3 regions of the Mycobacterium botniense genome follow, and region 3 is predicted to be linked to each of the others. Evidence: riboswitches for the same ligand, from Rfam matches in the RefSeq annotation. Region 3 holds a riboswitch; each other region holds the start of a gene.
The links. A riboswitch is a leader RNA that binds a small molecule or an ion and turns the genes downstream of it on or off. The one in region 3 is predicted to bind cobalamin.

Region 1: another riboswitch for cobalamin. It lies ahead of metE (5-methyltetrahydropteroyltriglutamate--homocysteine S-methyltransferase); the one in region 3 lies ahead of G6N08_RS04490 (PPE domain-containing protein).
Region 2: another riboswitch for cobalamin. It lies ahead of nicT (Nickel transporter NicT); the one in region 3 lies ahead of G6N08_RS04490 (PPE domain-containing protein).

What each region holds. Positions count from the first base shown of each region.
Region 1 is NZ_BLKW01000004.1:283,718-285,981, forward strand. It holds gene metE (5-methyltetrahydropteroyltriglutamate--homocysteine S-methyltransferase) at 1-1,237, opposite strand, end outside; cobalamin riboswitch at 1,376-1,609, opposite strand; gene G6N08_RS11495 (thiolase family protein) at 1,800-2,264, shown strand, end outside.
Region 2 is NZ_BLKW01000002.1:1,647,310-1,649,573, reverse strand. It holds gene G6N08_RS07665 (serine hydrolase) at 1-620, shown strand, start outside; cobalamin riboswitch at 736-861, shown strand; gene nicT (Nickel transporter NicT) at 997-2,130, shown strand; gene clpC1 (ATP-dependent protease ATP-binding subunit ClpC) at 2,206-2,264, opposite strand, start outside.
Region 3 is NZ_BLKW01000002.1:898,399-900,662, reverse strand. It holds gene G6N08_RS04495 (nucleotidyltransferase family protein) at 1-405, shown strand, start outside; cobalamin riboswitch at 481-689, shown strand; gene G6N08_RS04490 (PPE domain-containing protein) at 1,055-2,264, shown strand, end outside.

The sequences.
Region 1 (2,264 bases), on a different contig from region 3:
TGCCGCGTTTGGTGCCCGAGGCCATGAGCGTGTCGATGCGGGCGCGGATCTGCTCGTTGTGCAGGCGGGGATCCGAGCGGCGCGACGCCACCGCAGCATTGGAGGCCGCGATCTCGTCGGCCACCGCGTCGCGTCCCTCGCGCAGCGCACGCGCCAGCACCACGACTTCACGCACTTTTTCAGCGCCGAACGCCAACCAGCTGCGCAAGTTGTCGTCCAGCGCGCCACTGGTTTCCAAAGCCAGCGAGTACGGCACATGCAGGGTGGAGCATGACGTCGAGACCGCGAGGTTGCCCACCGAGCCCAGCAACGTGGCCAGGCGGCTCAGCGCCGCCTCCACGTCGGTACGCCACACATTGCGCCCGTCGACGATGCCGGCCACCACAAGCTTGCCGGCCAGCTCCGGGATCGCGGCCACGGGGGCGCCGCCCCCGGCGACCAGGTCAACGCCGATGGCCTCAACGGGTGTGCGCGCCAGCGCGGGCAGCGCAGCGCCCGGGTCGCCGAAATAGGTGGCCACATGGATACCGGGCCGGTCGGTCAGCGACCCCAGCGTGGTATAGACGCGCTCGGCCAGCGCGGCCGCGCCGGCATGCATATCGGTCACCAGCACCGGTTCGTCGAGCTGCACCCAGGCGGCGCCGGCCCCGGCGAGCAGCGACAGCAGCTCGGAGTAGAGCGGCACCACCTCGTCCAACCGCTCGATCGGCGCACCCGCACCGTCCACCGGCTTGCTCAGCAGCAGGAACGTGAGCGGGCCGATGAGCACCGGGCGTGCGGGAATTCCCTGCGCTAGCGCTTCTTTCAGCTCAGCGAGCACCTTGCCCGGGTGCAGCGTGAATTGGGTGCCCGGGCCGATCTCCGGAACCAGGTAGTGGTAGTTGGTATCGAACCACTTGGTCATCTCCAGCGGCGCGACCTCATCGGTGCCCCGCGCCGCCGCGAAGTAGCGGTCCAGCTCATCGGAAAGATGCGCCACCCGCGCCGGCAGCGCCCCCAGCAGGACCGCGGTGTCGAGCATCTGGTCGTAGTAGGAAAACGTGTTCACCGGCACGGAATCCAGCCCGGCGCCGGCTAGATCCGACCAGGTGTCGCGGCGCAGGGCGGCAGCAACGGATTCCAGCTCCGAGCGGCTGGTTCGCCCCGCCCAGAAACCCTCGATGGCGCGTTTGAGTTCGCGGCGCGGGCCGATGCGCGGGGAGCCGGTGACGGTAGCGGTGAAAGGTTGAGCAGTCATCAGTTCGTCCTTCATCTGCGATGAGTGGTCATCGCCGGCGGACGCACAGCCGATCCGGTCGCGGTGCGCGCCTCGACGCGCGATCCCACCCGGGACGGCCAGACGCCCATTCCTCGAGGCGATGAGCCGCCGGACGCGGTGCGCCCGGCACAGCTGGCAGGTCTTCGGACTCACAGGCACGCACCCGGTGGTGCTCCTAATAGCCGTCGCTTCCCAGTCGCTGACCAGTGCAGATGACGGCGGTCGTTCCTGTTTACCGCTGCGGGACAGTCCCGGATTCGCACCGGGTTCCCTCTCACAAGACATCACGTCTTGCTCGATGCCGGCAGTGCCCGGCGGCGCGGCCGGCAGACCAGCTGCGTCTCTGAGATTACCCGGCCGGTCGACATGGCAATCGCGACCCACCGGCCGGCGCGTGCGGCGGTGTCGACGGCGAGCGGGCAGCCTCTCGGGCCGGCCGGCGCAGCGGAGTCGATGACCCCAATGGCGAACCGCCACGCGCGCTGGTCGAGAATCGATTCATGACCTTGGTTGGAAGGTCACCGTCGAAGGAGATAGTTCCATGGCCGAAGCCGTAATCGTCGAGGCGGTGCGGTCCCCGATCGGCAAGCGCAACGGCGCGCTCTCGGGGGTGCATCCTGCGGATTTGTCCGCGCAAGTGCTCAACGGACTAGTCGAAAAGGCCGGTGTCGACCCGGAAATCGTCGACGACGTGATCTGGGGCTGTGTCATGCAAGCCGGTGAACAGGCCCTCGACATCGCCCGCACCGCATTGCTCTCGGCGGGCTGGCCTGAGACCGTCCCGGGTGTGACCGTCGACCGCCAATGCGGGTCCAGCCAGCAGTCGGTGCACTTCGCCGCCGCTGGGGTGGTGGCCGGCCACTACGACGTGGTTGTCGCGGGCGGGGTCGAGTCGATGTCGCGGGTACCGATGGGTTCCTCGCTGGCTAACGGCGGCAGGCCTTACCCGGACGCTTTCCTGCAGCGGTACCACCGGGTGATCCCCAACCAGGGCATCGGTGCCGAG
Region 2 (2,264 bases), 750 kb from region 3:
CCGAAAGGATGATCGCCACCAGTGACAACATGGCGACTGACCTGCTGATCGAGAAGGTGGGCACCCATGCTGTCGAGAAGGCTCTAGTCGCCGCCGGTCACCACGATCCGGCCAGTATGATGCCATTTCCCACGATGTACGAGCTCTTCTCAGTGGGTTGGGGTGAGCCGGATCTTCGCGCCCAGTGGAGTCACGCTCCCCCGCAATTGCGTGCCCAGTTGTTACAGCAAGCGAATTCTCGTCCTTACCAACCTGATCCAGCCCGTGCCCATACCCCGGCGTCTAGCTACGGTGCAGAGTGGTACGGCAGCGCCGAGGACATCTGCCGGGTCCATGCTGCTCTGCAAACGGTGTCGTCCGGCGAAGCCGCGCCCGTCAAGCAGATTCTGGCCTCCGTACCCGGTGTCGATCTGAACCGCGATACGTGGCCGTATGTTGGCGCGAAAGCTGGCGGTCTTCCCGGTGATTTGACGTTCAGCTGGTATGCGGTGGACAAGACCGGCCAGCCTTGGGTGGTCAGCTTTCAGCTGACCTGGTTGCGAGACCACGGCCCGACCGTGACCGCGTGGATGTTACAGATTGCGAAGCAGGTGTTCGCGCTGATTGCGGTGCAGCGCTAATTTACCCCGCCCCAAGCCGCCGGCTGTTGAAAACGGCGGGTGAGCCGCGTCGCTCAGATTAGTAACACCACCGGCGCAGCGCTGTCCGAATAGGATGCTCGACAAGGTGCCGCGCAGCAGATAGCGTCTGCCGGGGCAATCGTGTGACGGCGGGGAAACCGGTGCAATTCCGGTGCGGTCGCGCCACTGTGACCAGTGTTTCGGCGCTGGAAGCCAGACCTCCCCGGCACACCTCGCAGATGGGGACGCGCAATCCCTGAAAGGCGGTTGGTTCATGCCTTCTCGGGCATCATCGAATTTTTCCCCTGGGTATCGTCGTGCGGCTGCACGCCGAGCCGCCCGGTATCCCGTTGGCCGTTGGGCTGAATTCTCCCGGTTGACCTCGACGTGGGATTGTCGCGACCGTGCCGGTGTCGCGCTGCTGCTGGGGGTGATTGCCGCCATGCACGTCGTGGGTTTCGCCACTTTGCTGTGGATCATCGTGCCGCGGCACTACCAGGTCGGTTCCGGGATTTTCGGGGTCGGCCTGGGCCTGTCGGCCTACCTGTTCGGTCTGCGGCATGCTTTCGACGCGGACCATATCGCTGCTATCGACAACACAACTCGCAAACTGATGACGGACAGCGACAATGCGGCCGGTCCGGCGGTGCGAGAAGGAGCCGGGTCACGCGCAACCGAATCGGGCCACCGTGGCAAACCGACGTCTGTCGGGTTCTGGTTTGCGATGGGTCATTCCACCATCGTGCTGGTCATGGCCGTGCTCGTCGTGGCCGGCGCCCATGCGGTGGATGCGCTCGTTGACCGCAATTCACCGGCCCGGCACGCACTCGGGTTCGCTGGAACCTTGGCCTCCGGGCTGTTTCTCTACCTCATCGCAGCCACGAACATCGTCACGTTGAGGGGAATTTCCCGGGCGTTCGTCAAACTCCGTCGCGGATGCTACTGCGACGCCGAACTCGAAGCAGCCCTCAATGACCGGGGGTTTTTAGCACGCCTGCTGCATCCAGTGATGAATCGCATCAAGCGCCCAGCACAAATCTATCCGGTTGGTGTGCTGTTCGGGCTGGGGTTCGACACCGCGACCGAGGTCGCCGTGCTGGCGCTGGCGGGCACCGGGGCCGCCGCCGGTCTGCCCTGGTATGCGGTGCTGGTGCTGCCGTTGCTATTTGCGGCCGGCATGAGTCTGATGGACACGGCTGACGGTGTCCTGATGACGGTGGCCTACGACTGGGCTTTTGTGCAGCCAATCCGCAAGATCTACTACAACCTTGCGGTGACAGGGCTTTCGATCGCAGTCGCGTTACTGATCGGGTCGATCGAACTGGTTTCGATCTTGCACGACGATTTCCACTGGGCCAACCCCATCGTCAACTGGATCAGCGTCATCGACCTCAACACAGCCGGTTTGGTGATTGTTGGACTCTTCGTGCTTACCTGGGTGGGAGCGGTCGCTTACTGGAAGCTGGCCAACATCGAAGCCCGCTGGCAGCCGGACCCGGATTGTGGCTGAGAGGTTAGACGGCCAGTGGCCAGTCACTACAGCGGATTTCGCGATACCTGCAGTGACTGGCCACCTCGCAGAGGTTTATTGGCCGGCCTGCGCGGGGCCGCCCGCGCTGTGGACTCCCACATTGGCCAGGTCCG
Region 3 (2,264 bases):
GTTGTCGGGGCGGCTGCCGTGCCGGCGCCGCCGGGGGTCACCGTGGTCAGCGTGCCCGACTGGCAGGAGGGTCTGAGCGCCTCGGTGCGCGCCGGGCTGACCCAGGCCGAACGGATCGACGCGGCCTACGCCGTGTTGCACGTCGTCGACACCCCCGATGTGGGTCCCGCGGTAATCGCGCGAGTTCTTAAGCGGGCGTTGGCCTCTGGTAGTGGGCTGGCACGCGCCTATTTCGGCGCGCGTCCCGGTCATCCGGTAGTCATCGCCCGCCGCCACTGGCCGACCGTCCTGGCCAGCATCAGCGGCGATCACGGTGCGGGCGCCTACCTGCGCGCCCGCGGCGACGTGGAGGTCGTCGACTGCAGCGACCTCGCCAGCGGCCGCGACATCGACGAGCCGGGGTGAGGAAACCAACGGGGTGCCGGGGCACGTAGTATGTCGTGCGCAACTGGTTTGCCGCGGTCACACTGTGTGGCAACGGCATCGAGCGGCGGATGCTGGTACGGGTCCGCCGTGAGAGGGAACCCGGTGCGAATCCGGGACTGTCCCGCAGCGGTATGCAGGAACGACCGCCGTCAGGAGCACTGGTCCGCGGCAGATGTCTGGGGCTGGGAAGCGACGGTTAGTAGGAGCACCGTTTTCGGTGTGGGCCTGCGAGTCCGAAGACCTGCCAGTTGTGCCGGGCGCGCCGTGTCCGGCAGCGCGTCGCCTCGTGGATTGGGCGGATCGCCGTAAGCGGGTGCCGAGCGGATGCCGTTTTGACGGCGCGTGATCGGCTCCGGCGGCCAAACGTCTCGTAGGGCGGCGAGCATCCCGTCGTACTGAGGGGCGTTTTGATGACTCCTTCACCATGCACCGCAGCCTTGTGTGACCCGCCCTGCGCCGGCAAAGACCGGCAACCCGGGTGCGTCGCCGAAAAGGCGGGCGCAGTGAATCGTGCCCGACTGGTATCTGGTGACTTCGGTCTGCGCCATCCATTATGGGCCGCGCTTGGCCCGGATCGGGTCGATCGTGGCGGAACGGCGTGGTCGTCTCTGCACGCGGCTGGCGTGCGATGACCGCGCCGATCTGGATGTCCTCGCCACCGGAGGTGCATTCGGCGTTGCTGAGCAGCGGCCCGGGGCCGGGATCGTACCTCACAGCGGCCGGGGCGTGGCATTCGTTGAGCGCCGAATACGCCTCGGCGGCCGACGAACTCGGCGCGGTTACGGCGTCGGTGCAGGCCGGAGCCTGGGCGGGGCGCAGTGCGGAATCGTATGTGGCCGCTCATGTCCCGTATCTGGCGTGGCTGAGAAAGGCCAGCGCCGACAGCGCGGCGATGGCCGCTCAGCACGAAACCGCGGCCAGCGCCTACACCACCGCGCTGGCGGCCATGCCGACGTTGGGGGAGCTAGCCGCCAACCACGCCGTCCATGCGGCGTTGGTCGCCACGAATTTCTTCGGGATCAACACCATTCCGATTGCGCTCAATGAAGCCGACTATGTGCGGATGTGGGTTCAGGCCGCCACCGTCATGAGCACCTACCAGGGTGTGACCAACGCGGCGGTGGCGGCGACGCCACAGACCACGCCTGCACCTTCGATCGTGAAATCCGATGCTGCGCCAGTCTCTTCCGACCCGGCCTCTCCAGCGAAGTCGATATTCACCGTCTTTGCACAGCTGGACCAGCTCATCGATCAGATTCTCGGCCCTCGGCTCACCGGCCCGCCCTACTATGTCGGCGAACCATTCTATGACTTCGAGAGCCTTGCGAATCTGCAGGCGATGATCGCGTACATCCTCAGTCCACCCACCAGTTTCACCACCGGCCAACCGTTGAACCTCCTTGGGGCAACGGAATCTCTGCTGTCCTTACCCGGCATCTACTGGTCTGGGTATGAAGGAGTGGTGGCGGCGATTGGGAATAACACGCCGCTGTTGATGTTCGCGTCGGGGGTTTACGCGATCGAGGTCTTCTTCGACTGGAGTACTCAGCTGCTGCAGTATCTGTATTTTGTGGCCACGACGACTCCGTTGTTGCCGATGGGTGCGGCGTTTCCCGCGCTGGCCACGCCCATGGGGGCCATCGGCGGTTGCACGGGTTTGACAGGACTGGTTGGTCTGGTGCACCCGGCGTCGGTGTCGATCCCGGTGCCCGCGGCGTTCACCCCGGCCTCGAGCCCGCCGCTGTTTCCACATCCGACCCCTGCTTCGGTCACAGCCCCGGCCCCGCCCCCACCGCCGCCTGCGACTTCCGCGCCCGCCGTGCCCGGCGCTTCGCCGC